DNA from 2 places in the Pontibacillus sp. ABV4_188 genome. Region 1 is predicted to be linked to the other one. Evidence: predicted binding sites of a transcription regulator. Region 1 holds the regulator's gene; the other holds the start of a gene.

Region 1 (8,326 bases):
AGTCCAAGAAAGAATGTCATACCCTGCACCATCTCCTTCTATTTTAGATGTGTGAAAAACCTTCTTAGCAAGATCATTTCTTCCAATCTCACATAAATGTTTTTTTTCCCATAATACCACTAGTTCTTCACCTGCGAGCCCCAATGAGTGATTTCTTATGTTCTCTTGAGCAAAGTCTATCTGCTTGGAATAAAAATTTGTAGACGAATTCCCCTTTTTAGGCGATATCTCTGGAGGTTCTGTAAAAGTCAAAGTATTAACATTACTATTGAATTTCTCTTCTTGCTCAGTATTATTAGAAATGATATTTAAATTTGTGTATTTCTTTACTCCTTCTGTATCCCAATCTAAAAGCTGCCACTGAAAGTGAACAGGTTGTTCATGGTTAGGGTCATGTCCAATGTAGGCAAGTCTACCTAGATAGGTATAAGGTTCAGATTTCTTAGTTTGTGAATTAATCTTATTTGTTCTAAGAAATAAATAGATGTTATTAACCAAATGGTTATGACTTATAAATTGCTTAATTCTACGATCGGTAAGTTTTTGTTTAGGCTGTGATTGCCAAGTCAAAATACCTTCATTGTTAATACCCTCTTGAAAGGCGAAATCCCCCTCTTTATGACCAAAGGTAACAAAAAAGACGTAGTCATTACTCCTCCCAGGTATGTTAACTATACCCTGAAGCCCCCACGTACCTCTTCTAGGTTCAAAATTTGAAAACGGATCAAAAATGTCATGTACTTCTCTCCTGGTATATTTTTCGAATAGGTTTAATTTCACTAATAAATTCTCCTTTATAAGTCAAGACATTACAAGTAATTAATCATGCAAGGTTCAGGTAAAATTATGTTTTATTCCAATATATTGTAATATATAATTAGGTATAATGACATAATTATATTTAGTTAATGGTGACCCCAAGAATGTGTAAATTTATAAAGTTATTGGAAATTAAAAATTATAAGATGGGATGTGGTAAATAATGAGTTTTCCCAATATACCCAACACACTAAATACCTCAGATAATAACCTTACATCTGAATTTTACACCCCGTGCTTTAAATGGGCCAATCAATATGATAGAGGGGTAGGCTATTTTACTTCAGGATGGTTGACAGAAAATTCGGAGGGGATGAGCGACTTTGCCTCGAGAGGTGGAATTGCACGATGGATTACTAGCCCAATAATAGAAGAGAGAGATTTAGCCGGTCTAATGAACGGGACAAAAAAACCAGATGATATAGACCTTTTTAAGACGCTAAAAAATAATGTCGAAGAATTAAGGAAACATATGGAAATTAAAACGCAAAATGTGATTGGCTGGCTTATATATGATGAAATATTAGATTTCAAATTTGCGGTTCCAAGGCATAACTTAGACGGTGGAGATTTTCATGACAAATTTGGAATATTTCAAGATGATGAAGGAAATAAATTATCATTTATTGGTTCAATAAATGATAGTAAAAAAGGTTACATAAATTATGAGAGCTTAAAAGTATTTTCGAGTTGGAAAGGAATGACTAGCTTCATAGAAGATGACATTTTGAGGTTTAATAAATTATGGAATAATCATGATGAAAATGTCAGGGTATATGATTTACCAGAAGCGATTAAAGAAGACGTATTTAGATTAAGGAATTCAGATAGGCCTTATAAGAAAACAAACAAAAAAACATATAATAAATGGAAGCATCAAGATGAAGCGGCAGAAGCTTTTCTGGCTACAGGAAATGGTGTTTTGGAGATGGCTACAGGAACAGGGAAAACTAGGACGGCTTTACAGATAGTGAATCAATTGATAAGCAGTAAAAAAATAAATAATGTGGTTATAACCGTTAGTGGAACTGATTTATTAGAGCAATGGTGTTCAGAAGTTTCTTTAAGAACAAATTTAACGGTTTATAGGCAGTTTTCAGGACATAAGGAATTTGCAAGCTTTAAAATTGCTAACGATAAATCAGCTCTAATTATATCAAGAGATTTTCTTAAGGATTCTATTAATTACATGAGTGATTCATTTTTAAAAAAATCAATTATAGTTTGTGATGAAGTTCATGGTTTTGGTGCTCCCTCGATAGTAAACTCTCTATCAGGCAAGATAAAGGACTTTAAATACAGATTAGGACTTAGTGCAACTCCTGAGAGGGATTATGATGAGTCTGGTAATAACTTCATAAAGACTGAAATAGGAGAAAAAGTATACGAATTTAAGATAGAAGATGCTATTAAGCGTGGAATATTGTGTGAATTTGATTACCACCCTCTTGAATTTGAATTAACAGAAGATGATAAGAAGAAAGTAAAAAAGATTATTGGTGCATACCAAACTAGAAAGAAACTAGGGAAACCTGTAAGGATTGAAGATCTATATAGGGACTTAGCTCGGGTAAAAAAAGTTTCAGAAGCAAAGATCCCTGTTTTTTTTAATTTCCTAAAGAACAATCCAGAAATATTGAATAGGTCGATCATTTTTGTTGAAACAAAAGAATTTGGAGAGAAAATACAAAATATGATAATTCGTTATGAATCAAATTATCATACTTACTATGGTGAAGATGATAGAAACAATCTCATTAAATTTAGCGATGGTACTTTAAATTGTTTGATAACCAGTAAGAGGATATCTGAAGGAATTGATATAAGGTCTGTAAATAACATAATTTTATTCTCAGCTGACAGAGCTCGAATTCAAACTATACAACGTATTGGGAGAAGCTTAAGAACAGATCCATCTAACCCTGACAAGAAAGCTTCTGTTGTAGATTTTATTAAGATTGATAATGATACAGACACACAAGAAGGCTCAGACAAAGAAAGGGAAGCGTGGTTAAGTGAAATGTCCAATGTGGTAAAGGAGAGTGAGATATATGAATAAAAACTCAGAGCTAAAAGAAGCCGTAGAAGTAGTTTTAAAAAGTGAAACTGAGTTAACAAATCAGTTTAAACGAAGGTTTACAAGATTGATAGAGAACGCTTTCAAAGATGAATATCGCGATGATGATATCATTAACGTTATGGAATTACTGGAAAAGGAGGATAATTCTAATGAGAATTAGTATTCTAGGTTGGTCTTATAACAACATACGAGGCGTTAATAATTTAGAAGTTTCATTAGAGAAACAGTATAACGATCCGTATCATGTGAGTTTGATAATGATGCCTAATGGAACAGGAAAAACAACTACTCAAACACTATTAAGAGCAATCTTTGATGGTAATGCCGAAATGTGGAGTAAGGAAGAAGTTCTGGATTTTTCGCCACCATCTAGCGACAATCAAAGAGGGGAATTTCAAGCAACACTCTTAATAGATGAAAAAATTCACAAGATAACTATACACCTGGATTACCATACTGGAATAGCAAGTTATTCGACTGCTAGAGTAGGTGATCAGGGAGGGCTTGAACCTGGCCATAATATCCCTGCTCTCTTAAAAAGTACTTTTACAGAAGAGTTTGTTAAAAGGTTTGTTTTTGACGGTGAGCTAGCTAAAGAAATTATAGGTAAAGAAAGTGAAGAAGCTGAGCGAACTATCAGATACTTGTATCAATTGAATCGGTTACCTGAAATGAGAAATCGGATTGATGAAATAGTTAAAGTAAAACAAAAAGAAGCTGAGAAAAAAACTACAGCTAAAACAGAACAAAGTTTGAATAAATTTAAATTCGAGGAAGACTCTCTAAAAAAGACGCATATCAAATTAACGAGAAAGAAAAAATCACTTGAAAGAGATATTAAACATGATCAGGACAGGTTAAACGAAATCAAGAATGAAAAGGCTGAGCATATTAAATCCGATGATAATTTACGGAAAAGAGCTGAAGAAATAGAAAAGAAACAGAGCGAAGTGGAAAGTAAAGCTAATCAAAGCATAAATTATATTCAACATAATATTCGTAATCCTTATTTACTTTCAAAAAAACTGTCTGAACAACTAAGTGGTTTAGCTAATAAAATGACAGAATTGAAACTTCCTAAAACTATGTCCAAGCAATTTTTTGAAGATTTAAGTCATCATGACAAATGTATATGTGGCAGAGAAATCGGTCATGCAGAGAAAGAGCATATTTTAAATTGTGCTGATGACTACTTAGCTGAAGACCAAATAGGGGTCATAAATGCTATAAAAACTACAATAAGAGACCGGAATTACAGTGAAGACTTGAAAGAAGAAATTAATAATCTTAGTAGTACGCTTTCTGATAGGAATAAATTAAAACAAGATTGGGATAGGATTCAGACTGAAAGAATAAGCTCTGGTGACTCAAAACTTGAAGAGTTAGAATTAGAAGAGAACTTATTAACAGAACGAGTTAGGTCAAATAACGATGAACTAAAAACTCTTACTACAAAAGATCTGTACGAGAGAAGACTACTTGATTCTGGAAGTAATATTACTATATGTGAACAAGAATTAGAAAGTATAAGAGAAAAAATAATGCAAGTATCAGAAACTCTTAGTCTACACAAAAGAGCAAAAAAGTTAAAAGATTTGTTATTAGAAGTAGAAGATACTACATTGCATAAATTAAAAGAAAGAATAAAAAATGAAACAAATATAAAATTGTCTCAAATAATTAAGGATGAACCTATTTTAGTAGAAGATATTGAGGGTTCATTAAAATTAAAACATAAAGCTGGTGCAAGTGAAGGTCAATCTTTAGCGATAGCATACTCTTTCTTAGGCTCTATGTTTGAGACATCTTCATATACTCTGCCATTCATAGTTGATACCCCAGCAGGTCCCTTAGACCTCAGTGTAAGGCACGAGATTTCTTCAATATTACCGAACTTGTTTGAACAGTTAATTATATTTATTACTTCTGGAGAGCGGGAAGGTTTCACTGAGAATTTTATGGATAGTGATAATGTTCAATTTATGACAATTCACCGAGAAAGCAATCACACTAAATGTGTTATTGGTAGAGAATACTTTGAGTCTTTCCAAAGTGTGGAGGTTAACTCAAAGGCGGAGGAGCGAGTTTAAATGCCATTTAAATTACCAAAAGCTAGCGAAGATTACTTTAAATTGATAAACGATAAATTTAAGTATAAATTTGATATATATTATTTATGTTTAATGTTAGGGTTGCAAGATACAAAGTTGGGCTTGCCTGAGGAAGTTAAAACTGAATATTTCATAGATTATTATCCAGAGCCTTATGCGGATAAAGCTGAGTTAATAACTGGACTACTAATTAACGCTGAGATGGAAAGGTTAGATATAGAAAGTCAAGATAGGGGAGAAATAGAAAGGCTTATACTCCAGTTAATTGATAACAATTCACATATAAAATTGAGTGATAACGGAATGAAACTTTTAAATTGTTATGCAGCAGGTGGTATGCAATTGATAAGAGAGAAAATACCTAAAACAGGGGAGATAGAGACTTTTTATGTTCTTTACCATGAACTGATTAATAGTGAAAGCGAAGCTGTTTCTCAATCGTACTGAGAGTTTCACGAAACAGATGTTGTAAAAGAATTCTAAGTGTATTGATGAAACAGGGGGAATCATACCACAGCTAAAGAAGCAGCCTTTTTTGATTAGCTGCTCCTCTAAATGGTTGACCAAAATAATGACCAAAAATAGACCAAAAAAGATAAATCTAAGTTGATATCTATTGATATTAGGAAATGAAAAAGTGATGTAATAAAGTATATTTGATTGCGTTTAATCCGTGTTTCTTCCTATAGTATATGTTCCGTACACAGGTTCACCCATGGGAACGCGAACAGTATTTATCAACTTACTAAGATTGAAAACCCTTAATGCCACTGGTATTGAGGGTTTTTATGTGGGCAGTGTTTTAAATAGTGCTGATAATAAGGTTTGTATGTTTATTAGTAGAGAGCGTTGAAATAATCGAATATAAATAAACTATTTCATACAAAAAAGCATCGAATTAAACATTCGATGCTTCTCTGGGTTTATGACTTTTTTTAAAGTGAGGTTGGTGTAAATAAACGTTCTTAATCACTAATGGATATGGCGATATAATCCAACTACTTTACCTAGTATACTTACATTTTGCACAATGATTGGGTCCATCGTTGCATTCTCAGGCTGCAGTCGAATATGAGTTGATTCTTTGAAGAAGCGCTTAACCGTTGCCTCGTCATCTTCTGTCATAGCGACTACAATATCTCCGTTTTGAGCGGTTTGCTGGCGACGAACAATAACCATATCCCCGTCTAAGATCCCAGCCTCAATCATACTTTCTCCTTGAACAACTAGAACAAATATATCGTCATCTTGAGCTGCAAGTGTATCGGGTAGGGGTACATACTCCTCAATATTCTCAATAGCAGTAATAGGCATACCTGCTGTTACTTTACCAATTACAGGAGCATACGTTGCTTCTCCCTTAGGAATCGTTGTAATAGAATCTTCTTCTAATTCTAGCACTTCAATTGCTCTAGGTTTAGTAGGGTCTCTACGAATATATCCTTTTTTCTCTAACCTGGACAAATGCCCGTGTACAGTTGAGCTAGAGGCTAGACCTACAGCTTCTCCTATCTCTCTTACAGAAGGTGGGTACCCTTTTTCTAGTACACGGTTTTTTATGAAATCTAAAATTGCTTCCTGCCTTTTTGATAGTTTCGTCATATTTTCTACACCTCGTACATATCATTTATTACCGTCATTATACCATGGTAGGAAAGGTTATACAAACATTCGTTCGCAAAAAGTGTTGACAAGAACGGATGTTCGTATATAATGTGAACTAGACACGAACAAAAGTTCTTATTTTTCTGGAGGCGATGAATATGTTTCAAAATCTATCAAAACTAGACGTAGTGTATTTCTTGTTATTTGCAGGCAGTTTAGCCTTTATGTATATTGGGTTGCTTTCAAGTTAATCTTTACGGAACGAGGCATATCCTTATATGATAGAGAAAAAAGGAGATTCTATGAAAGCTATCATCTATTGTCGCGTCAGCACAGAAAAAGAAGCACAAGTTTCATCATTAAAACGTCAACGAATTGAACTAGAAGAACTAGCTACTCAACACCAATTTGAAATTCATAAAATTATAGAAGAACAAGCAAGTGGATACGAAATTGAAAGGGACGGCATCTTAGAAGTATTGGAAATTCTATCAAACAACGAAGCAGACTTGCTTCTCATTCAAGATGAAACAAGGCTTGGGCGGGGAAATACGAAAATTGCCTTGTTTCATCAACTTACAAAACTCGGCGTTCCTGTCTATTCCGTTTCTCATCAAGGAGAGCTTACTTTATCAGAATCAGATTCAATGGTGCTGCAAATTGTGGGAATTGTAGAAGAGTACCAAAGGAAAATACATAATATTAAGATAAAGCGCGGTATGAAGCGGGCTGTAGAAAATGGATTTAATCCAGCTCAAAACCTCTCTAACCAGCACTTGGCACATGGTCGAGAAAGAAAGGACTTCCCAATTGAAGAGGTTGTTCGATTGCGTCAAAACAATTTAACGTTCGATGAAATAGCAGCGACTCTGAGGGGGATGGGGTTTGATGTATCAAAGGCCACCGTCCACAGAAGGTACAAGGAATTCGTTTCACTTGAAAACAACGTCTAAACGCGTTACGATATAGGGAGTAGAAAGGCGGGCATCCTACTTTGGACTCTTGCCTTTTTTACTTGGAGCTTAACAAGTAAAGGAGCATGTAAATGATTTCTCAAGATAAATTAAACCGAATTAACGAACTATCTCATAAATCTAAACAACAAGGTCTAACTATGACTGAACAAAATGAACAAAAAAAATTACGTCAGGAATATCTTAAAAACTTTCGTAACTCTTTCAAGAGCCAGCTAAAAGGCATGAAAGTTGTAGACCCTGAAGGTAACGACGTAACACCAGAGAAATTAAAAGAAGAACAAGAACGAAATAAAAAGCATTAATCGAAACACACGAATATTCTTCGTGTGTTTTTTATTTTATTATGTAAAGGTGTTGTTAACAGGATAGGGGAGGTTACTAAAGAATTGGGACTTACGTGGTATATTTTCCATTCGATTTAGCACAGTGTAAGGGGGGGCCTATAAACTGAAGCAATTGCAATCACTCAAAAACTCAGTAGGCTCTTCTAGCTGAAACACCTCAACTTTGAGACGTACTCTTTTAGATCATGTGAAAAAAAGCGGATGAGGTTATTCTAAATTCATAATAACGCTCTATGCATAAGAAAACCCTTATAGTCACAATTTAAACTAGTCAAGAAAAAGAATTTTCGACTCTTTTCCTTGGAATGCTTGTCACTTAAACGATTTCATTATAGTATTTAGACTGTACATAGTTCGCGTAACGCGAAATTGAAAGGAGCAATTACATGA
Region 2 (8,326 bases), 1.1 Mb from region 1:
GCCAACGAGGTAATTGTCCTTGTCGAGGAGGTAGGCATAAGATGTGTGGACAAGGTATTCCGTACCGTTATCTTTGAATAAAAACCGGAAAGGTTCTGCTAATTTTTTGGTGTCTTCTATTGAGCCTCTTAAAAAGATCCAGGACGGATCTTCTTCTGCGCCAAAGCTTTTCATATACTGTTGTAGGCGTTCATTTGTATCATTTTCTGGATCGATGGTAACGGTGACAAATTCAACTTGGTCTCCGTAAATCCCGTCGTCTTTAAATTGTTCTTTTAAGTGCATCATGCGTTGTGTGGTTAGTGGACACACGTCTGGACATTTAGTGTACATAAATTCAACTATGCGAACTTTTTCATCCAGAGAACCTAAGTTGTATTCTTCACCTTGGGCGGTGCTCATGCGAACATCTGTGGGTAATTGTATCCCAGCATCGCGCCAGAATTGTAAATATGATATTCCAAGACCAACTCCAATTACTAATAAAGAAATAAAGACAATGTACCATTTCTTATTCATATCCATTCCCCCTGTAACCGTTCTGCTTACTTTTATATTACAAGAGTAAATACGGTGGTAATAGGGCTTTAGGTGAACAACTGGTTACAATATTATGGCAACAATTTGAATTTTTTGGGGTGATATCTGTACAATAGAGTTAAGAATGGGAGAGGATGTTTTGAGGAAGTTACTTGGAGTTTATGCTATCTTTTTAGTTGTGTTATGGATCTATTTTGGCTGGGTTTATGAACTTGATACGTATGCTGATTCACGATACGGAGCTTATCGTCATGCCTATTCTTTTACCCAATTAACGTTCCCGTGGATTGTATTATTGTCATTCATTATAATGGGGTGGCACAAAGGGATATTGAATCGTATAGAAAAGCGGTTTAAGAAAAAGTGGGTTCAGTCTTTTATCTTTGGAGTTGTATTTATGACAGCTCTTCAACTCATCTCATTGCCACTAGATGGGCTCGGCTATTTAATGGCTAAAGCCTATTCCATTAGTCATCAGCCCATAGGGGATTGGCTTGTGGAATGGGGTATTCAAGGTGGACTTTTTATTGCGGTAATGGCGTTATTGATTGCGGTCTTTCGCAGTACGGTCCGCAAATTTTCGCAAAAATGGTGGCTTGTATTGTGGCTGACTTCTCTCCCGGTCGTTTTTTTCATCATTTATGTGCAGCCGATTTGGATTGATCCGTTATTTGAAGATTTCACATCGCTTGAATCAGGGGGCTTAAAAGATTCCATTGTTGAACTGGCTGGTGGAGCCGGTATTGAAGAGAATCACATCTATCAAGTGAATATGAGTGAAAAGACAAGTACCTTTAACGCCTATGTGACCGGAATTGGCGGGCAGGAGAGGATAGTCTTATGGGATACAATGCTGAATGGGATGAGTGAAAGTGAAGTATTGTTTATACTGGCTCATGAAATTGCGCACTATGTGAAACATCATGTTTATATAGGGGTAGCTGGTTATTTATTATTAAGTTTTGTGCTTTTGTGGAGCCTAGCGTGCATTTATTCGTTTATCTATCGAAATGGGAAAGATCGTTTAGGTTTACGTGAACGTTCTGATCTCCGAAGTGTACCGGTCTTATTACTGGTTATTACGCTATTGATGTTTGCTACCCAACCCCTTAGCTTGTATGTTTCGAGGGTGATGGAACACACAGCAGATACTTATGCTATTGAGCATACGGACGATTTGCAACCAGCGCTTGAAAGTTACCAGGCTTTAGCAAGAGAATCAAAAAGTGACCTCTCCCCACATAATTGGATTGTTTGGCTGCGGTATACTCATCCACCGCTTGGACAAAGAATTGAGCGTATTCAAAGTGAAATGGAACAAGGGGGACAAAATAATTGACATTTAAAAATCGTTATACTAATATAATTTGTAAATATTATCACGAAATGATAAACATTTACAGTGTAGAGGCATTCTCTTTTAACCGCCCTAGGTATAGTTGTTGGAATATTATGTTAAAACCGCAAACGGTTGCGTGATACCGCAAATGTTTTTCGGTTACTTTTGACTAAGATTATATTAGAATAGACTCAAGACAAATTAAACGACACCGCACTTTTGTAAGACATTCGCTGTCTGCAAAGCTCGGGGGTTCGTTTATGGAGTCTTGTTGCATGTTTGTTGTTGAGCTTACATGCACTGTGAACGAGGTTTGTCGTCATGGACTAATCGTTCACAAGTAATTCCCTCACTCAAAAGTTAACCAGTCGTCTCTTTTTGGCCAATGCCTCGATCGCATTGGCCCTTTTTTTATGCTTTTTTATGCTTTTTTAAGCTATGCATGCTGGAAGTGGGGCCGTTTCTGTTTATTGGGTGCTTGGGGTGTCTGGGGAACGACTCGCTTTCCGCGGGCGAGCTGTCGAGCCTCCTCGTTCGCTAGCGCTCTCTGCGGGGTCTCGTCGACCTCTTTCTCCCGCAGGAGTCTCCTCGTTCCCCAGACACCCCTGGCTTTATTTGGTTGAACGGCCCCCGATGGCAAGAGTAGAAGCTGGAGCTCAATCAAAACATGAAATAGGAAGTGAGTACATTGTTTCAAGACTTAATCCAAAAGGAGGGTAACTTTTTATGGGGGTTTCTGTTGATGCATTGTTTTATATTTACTTAGGATTGATAGGTGTCATTAGTTTTTTGGGTGGTCTTTTTGTGGTGAAGAAGTGGCGGAGTGATGCGAGTGGGTTTTGGGTAATGGTGGGCACGAGTGTTTTATTTCTGGTGTTTCTTTTTAGGTGGTTCCAAGCGGCTGCGTCAGAGGTGTATATGGGAACTGTTCCCTGGATTTTCAATCAAGGGATTGCGATTACCTTGTACGGTGTATGGATGATTATTGCGTGGATTGCGTTTAAGAGGTTTGGTAAGAAGAGCTTCTTGAACGTAAAATAGCTCCAATTCGTAACGTCGTAGGTTAGTCGGGTACTTGTTTAAGAATAAACAACCCAGACCAGAGCTATAATACGAATGGAGCTAGATGTTATATAGGTTATCCCTTAATGCATGAGTTTATACATAAAAAGTTTTTAGGATATGTTGTGTCGGGCCGTTCATCTATTTTTGGTCAGGGGTGGATGGGGACTGCGAGACTCCCGCGGAAACAAGAGCCTAGGGAAGACCCCTCAGAGAGCGCAGCGAGCGAGGAGGCTTCCCAGCTCTCCGCAGGAAAGCGAGTTGTCCCCAGCCAGCCCAAGCACTTGTGTCGTAACGGACCCTCTCATGACAGAAATTCTATTTCTCCGGGCGCTTGTACGTAATCATGTGCTCGTCATCGGTAATGTAAAAATCTCGGTCTGGTCTTTCATGTATGAGACCGGCTTTTTCGAGTTTAAAGTAATTTACCTTAAAGTACGGGTCGTTATCAATGATGGGCAGTTCTTTGTTCTGAGTAATGTAATGATCGACAGCACGTTGGATATAATCTAGATCGAGCGCGAGTTGTCGGTCTTTCTCTTCAAATAATTCGTACGTTTCTTTAGACATGTAGAACGTTTCTTTGGGGATTCCTTTTAGGTAAGGCGCTAAGAGGTTGTAATCGAGTGTTAGGTCTTCGTTGATAATTGTGCGTAACTCCACACCGTCTGGTAAATGATCAGTGAATTCATGAATCGCTTTTCGAACTTGTGAGAGCGATAAATCTTTTACTTCAAGCTGTTCTTGTTTCTTCTTTTTCTTATTCCACCACATTTTGTGTCACTCCAATTTGGTTAATTGTATTTGGAACGCGCAACCTAAGAGGGAGAAAGGAGGTGCGCAGTATGGGAGAAAGCCCTCTAACGGAACTTGAGATTAACACGGCATTGAATCCGGATTTTGGTATGAACGATGATGGGTACTTATTCCACGTAAAAGATGTAGAAGAGTGGGATGTGCCCGCTGATTCTCATCAAATTGGGGTCTAGTTCTCAGTATAACAGAAATTTTTACCACTTAGGGTCTTACAGAAATTCAATTTCTGTCTGATTTTCATATATCCACTTCTTTAATGGTTAATTTTGGTATAATAAAGAAGCATCTTATTTTAAAAGAGAGGATGAATGTATGGATATGTGGAAAGACAGGTTTGAAGTTTCTCCGTTCACGCAAGCGATTATTGCTGATGAACGGGCAGATGGAAAGATTATCTCACTTGTTATGGAAGAGGAGGAATCTTTTTATGTTAATCAATCTCCAAAGCGCATAATTGATTATGCATGTAAGTACTTTGGATCGAGCTTGAAAGGCCGACAAGCTGGAACAAGAGATGTTACTGGTATTACGCACAAAGCCCCGATTGCCATTGATCCAATGAGTGGCATGTATTTCTTCCCAACGATTTCCCCTCAGAATGTGTATTGTGCCTGGGTCGCCCATTCCCATGTTGATCTAATCGAATCAACAGGGCATCAGCAAACACGCTTAGTCTTCAAAAACCAACGATCTGTTATATTGGATGTTTCAAAGGGAACCATTTGGAACCAAATTCAGCGCACAGCGCAGTTCCGCTATAAATTGAATGAGCGGCTTCAGTACGTGACAAAGCCTAGTTTCGATCATGTAGCTGAATCAGTTACGTTTCATCCAAAATCATAAAAAACGAGAAGGAGACGCCTTTTTGGCCGTCTCCTTTTTTGAGAAGAAATGAGGGGGGGAGGTTATGGTGAGTCTTCCATACCGCTTGAGGCTAATTTCCCTTGGGAAGGTTGAAGCACTTTGCGCATGAGTTCATACATAATGGTTTCTACATGCTTACGAATGGCAGGATTAAAGTAATTTCTTTTTTCTTCATGACCTCCTGATACAAAAAGATAGGAGGAGAAGGATTCGTTTTTTGATAAAAGCATAACGTCCAGTTGGCGTGATTTCATAAGTCCTCTTAAATATCTTCGTTCTGACTTTGCCTTATGGGCCATCTTTCTTAATAATTCCATATAAGGTTCTTTAATTTTGAAAGAACCTTGCTCAATCGTGTGGATGTCTTTTTCAATAACGAGAATGGCCATGGATAAGAATAGAAACCTTGAGGCAAGTTCTCGATCTTCTTCACTTAAGTACCGCATGTTCGTTCCCTCCTGTAATGAGAACATATGTTCTATTATAACGTAATTTTATGTAGAAACAAATAGTTGTATGATGGAAATGGTCTCCATGTTACAAAAAAACATACTAAAAGAACGTGGGAATGGGTTTCTTTTCACAACGATGTGGCTACCATTTATAATAGAAAGATAAGCAGTATGAATGAAGTGGTGTGGAGACGGAAGAGTCGTTGTTTTGAGTTTATATCTCTGTTAGGAGTTAGATGGATGAATATTCAAGACTTAGATTATGAAGCGCTAAAAGAAATGATTAAAAACGATACGTTTGATGATTTTATTATGCAGTTGCTGCAAGAATATGAAGCGTTAGGTCCATTGCCAGGAATATTGCTTCCTTTGTTAGAGGCGATTTTGCCTTTTTTACCTTTATTTATATTTGTGGTAGGGAACTCGATCGCATACGGGTTATTAAAGGGGTTTTTATTTTCCTGGCTTGGTGCAGTTCTTGGGGCGGTGTTTGTCTTTTGGGTAATCCGAAGACTTGGAGAGAAGAAATTCTTTCAATTTATAAGGCGGAATAAGCAGGTGCAGCGGGTAACCTCATGGCTCGAGCGTCACGGATTTGGACCGTTATTCTTGTTAATGTGCTTCCCATTTTCTCCATCAGCGATTATTAATGTGGTCGGGGCGTTGTCGAAAGTAAGCTTTCAGCAGTTTGTGCTAGCTGTCGTCATGGGAAAAGCGGTGATGATTTTTACGATCTCTTACGTAGGTCACAGTATTACGGAGTTTGCTCAGAAACCTTTGAAAACTGTAATTGTAGGGGTCTGTATTGCAGTCTTTTGGGGAATCGGAAAGGTGATTGAACGTAAATTACAACAACGTTCATATGAAAACGTGAGCGCAAACGATTAGGCAAAAACGAATATGGGTAGAATGATAGTAGTACACTTCTGGAGGAGAAATCATGAATATGAAAAGTGCCTGGAGATGGCTTCGGACCATTGTATTTGCTATTGTTCTCGCTCTTATGTTTCGTTCGTTTTTGTTTGCAAGCTATGTGGTTGAAGGGGAATCCATGCAACCGACGCTTTTTGATGGGAATCTATTAATGGTTAATAAAGTGGTTTATGACTTACAAAATGTCAATCATACGGACGTCATTGTATTTCATGCTAATGAAAAAGAAGATTACGTAAAACGTGTAATTGGCTTACCTGGTGACACCATTCGGTATGAAGACGATACATTATATTTAAATGGGCAAAAAGTGGACGAGCCCTATTTAGATCCTTACCGGGTTAACGATGGAAAGCCGTTAACTGAATCCTTCACCCTCGAAGAGATTGAAGGTGGCGCTAAAGAAGTGCCAGAAGGCCATATTTTCGTAATGGGAGATAACCGAAGAGAAAGTTTAGACAGTCGCTATTTCGGCTTTGTGCCTATCGATACGATTGTAGGTAAAGTGGATGTACGCTACTGGCCTATTAATAAGCTAGCTCTTAAATTTTAGAGGGCAGATGAGTCATACACATAATATAGAACGTAGAAGAGCACTCCCATTAGCCCCTGGCTAGAGTGCTCTTTTTGTTGGTTCTTTTCATGTATTTGTAAGGGGGGCACTCTAAGATGAGAGAATGTTTCCGTTAGCGTTAATAGAGCGTGAGGTGGTTCGGGAAATCACTCGCTTTCCGCGGCGAGCTGGGAAGCCTCCTCAATCGCTACGCGCTTTCCGGGGTCTCCCCGAGGCTCCTAATGCCGCAGGAGTCTCGCAATTTCCCGAACCACCTCTGCCATATATGGTGTAACGGAAACATGCCGTCTGGGGGCGTTAGGAACACTGAAGCCAGGGTGTCTGGGGGATGGCGAGACTCCTGCGGGAGAAAGAGGTCGACGAGACCCCACAGAGAACGTTAGCGAACGAGGAGGCTCGACAGCTCGCCCGCGGAAAGCGAGTCATCCCCCAGACACCCTAACCTCTCAATTAAATAACGGCCCCGTCCGCACTTAGTCGAAGGCTGATATAGGCCAATCCGATAAACAACACTGCACAACTGATGAGCACGGCTTGGAAAGGGACAATGGCTGCTCCTAGGCTTCCGATGCTAGCGCCTGTTAATAGTGTGAAAGAGTAGATCGACACTGCACTAGCGCGTGCTTGTTGGCTGCATTGTCCAACAAGCAAGATAACCATGGGGATGGTTAGGGAAGTGGATGCAATCATGAAGATAGAAGCGGCTAGAAGTGTCCATGTATTGAGGATCACTAATGGAAGAGAAAAGCCGACTGTGATAGCAAGAAGGCTCATGCCTAATACGAGCGGTGCTCCGAATCGTTGTTGCAAGGGGCCGGCGAAGAAGGCAGGGAGAATACCGATTAATCCAATTACCCGGAAACCTTGCAGGGAAAAGGGAATATTAATTTCTCCTCGGGCAATTAACCATTCAAAACTTCCGTAAAACAACATGACGGTAAAAAGAAGGAAAAAGGTAATTCCATATAGTTTTTGCAAGGGTCTGAACTGAAAAAATGATAAAATAGGAGATAATGAAAATAACGTTTGAAAGGTTTTTGGTTTTGAGGAAACAAGAAACTGTTTCAATAGCAAAAAGCAGATGCTATAAAGCAAGCAAAAGCCAAAAAAGACCATGCGATACGTTCCGTAACTAGCTAGTTCTACTGCAATCATTTGCCCGAAAATCCCGGCGAATAAGAAGCCCGTATTAATCATCGCGATGACGAAGGCTTGCTCTTTGCCTTTAAAGTGTTCAAATGTATAGGCGAATGCAGTCGGTGCGAAACTTGCAGCAAGGACCCCTTGAGTAGCTCGTAGTATGATAAAAAGCCAAAAGGTCGGCATAAGTCCAACGAGTAAGGTGACGAGAGTAAGAGCCGCCATACCGCAAAGAAGGACCTTTTTGTGAGGAAGTTTATCGGCTAGCATCCCGAAGAAGAACAGTCCAACCGCATAAGGGAAAATAAACATGGAACTGGCTAGAGAGACTACGGAGTCGGAAACACCGTATAACTGTGCGATTTCAGAATGGAGAGGAAGCATGGTGTAGAGGTTGCTTGCAATAAAGATACCGGTAAAAATCAACGCGCCTGCCATTAGCTTTGAGTTTAGCAAGGGATCACTCCTCTATACAATCGTAGTCGTACTGTATGCAAATCTTTCAAAAACGTTCATGGAATGGAGGTAACGAATGAGTATACGATTTTTATTAGGAAGAGCTGGTGCTGGAAAGAGTACTCAGTGTCTTGAAGAAATAAGGGAAAG

Evidence for each region. Region 1 encodes LexA, which represses DNA repair genes until DNA is damaged. Its sites were predicted from a motif close to CGAACATATGTTCG; they were not measured.
Region 2: ACYX4O_RS04340 (YhjD family protein) is a predicted target of LexA. The motif match lies at 5,088-5,101, and genes of this name have one in related genera.

The regions. Positions count from the first base shown of each region.
Region 1 is NZ_CM149975.1:1,938,203-1,946,528, forward strand. It holds gene ACYX4O_RS09885 (DUF3427 domain-containing protein) at 1-780, opposite strand, end outside; gene ACYX4O_RS09890 (DEAD/DEAH box helicase family protein) at 1,112-2,878, shown strand; gene ACYX4O_RS09895 (hypothetical protein) at 2,871-3,059, shown strand; gene ACYX4O_RS09900 (hypothetical protein) at 3,049-4,989, shown strand; gene ACYX4O_RS09905 (hypothetical protein) at 4,990-5,457, shown strand; gene lexA (transcriptional repressor LexA) at 5,983-6,612, opposite strand; gene ACYX4O_RS09915 (YneB family resolvase-like protein) at 6,918-7,568, shown strand; gene ACYX4O_RS09920 (DUF896 domain-containing protein) at 7,661-7,894, shown strand; gene tkt (transketolase) at 8,323-8,326, shown strand, end outside.
Region 2 is NZ_CM149975.1:847,583-855,908, forward strand. It holds gene ACYX4O_RS04310 (SCO family protein) at 1-519, opposite strand, end outside; gene ACYX4O_RS04315 (M48 family metallopeptidase) at 680-1,879, shown strand; gene ACYX4O_RS04320 (hypothetical protein) at 2,606-2,920, shown strand; gene ACYX4O_RS04325 (DUF3939 domain-containing protein) at 3,260-3,715, opposite strand; gene ACYX4O_RS04330 (hypothetical protein) at 3,787-3,930, shown strand; gene ACYX4O_RS04335 (competence protein ComK) at 4,070-4,600, shown strand; gene ACYX4O_RS04340 (YhjD family protein) at 4,663-5,067, opposite strand; gene ACYX4O_RS04345 (TVP38/TMEM64 family protein) at 5,314-5,961, shown strand; gene lepB (signal peptidase I) at 6,014-6,559, shown strand; gene ACYX4O_RS04355 (MFS transporter) at 7,031-8,176, opposite strand; gene addB (helicase-exonuclease AddAB subunit AddB) at 8,253-8,326, shown strand, end outside.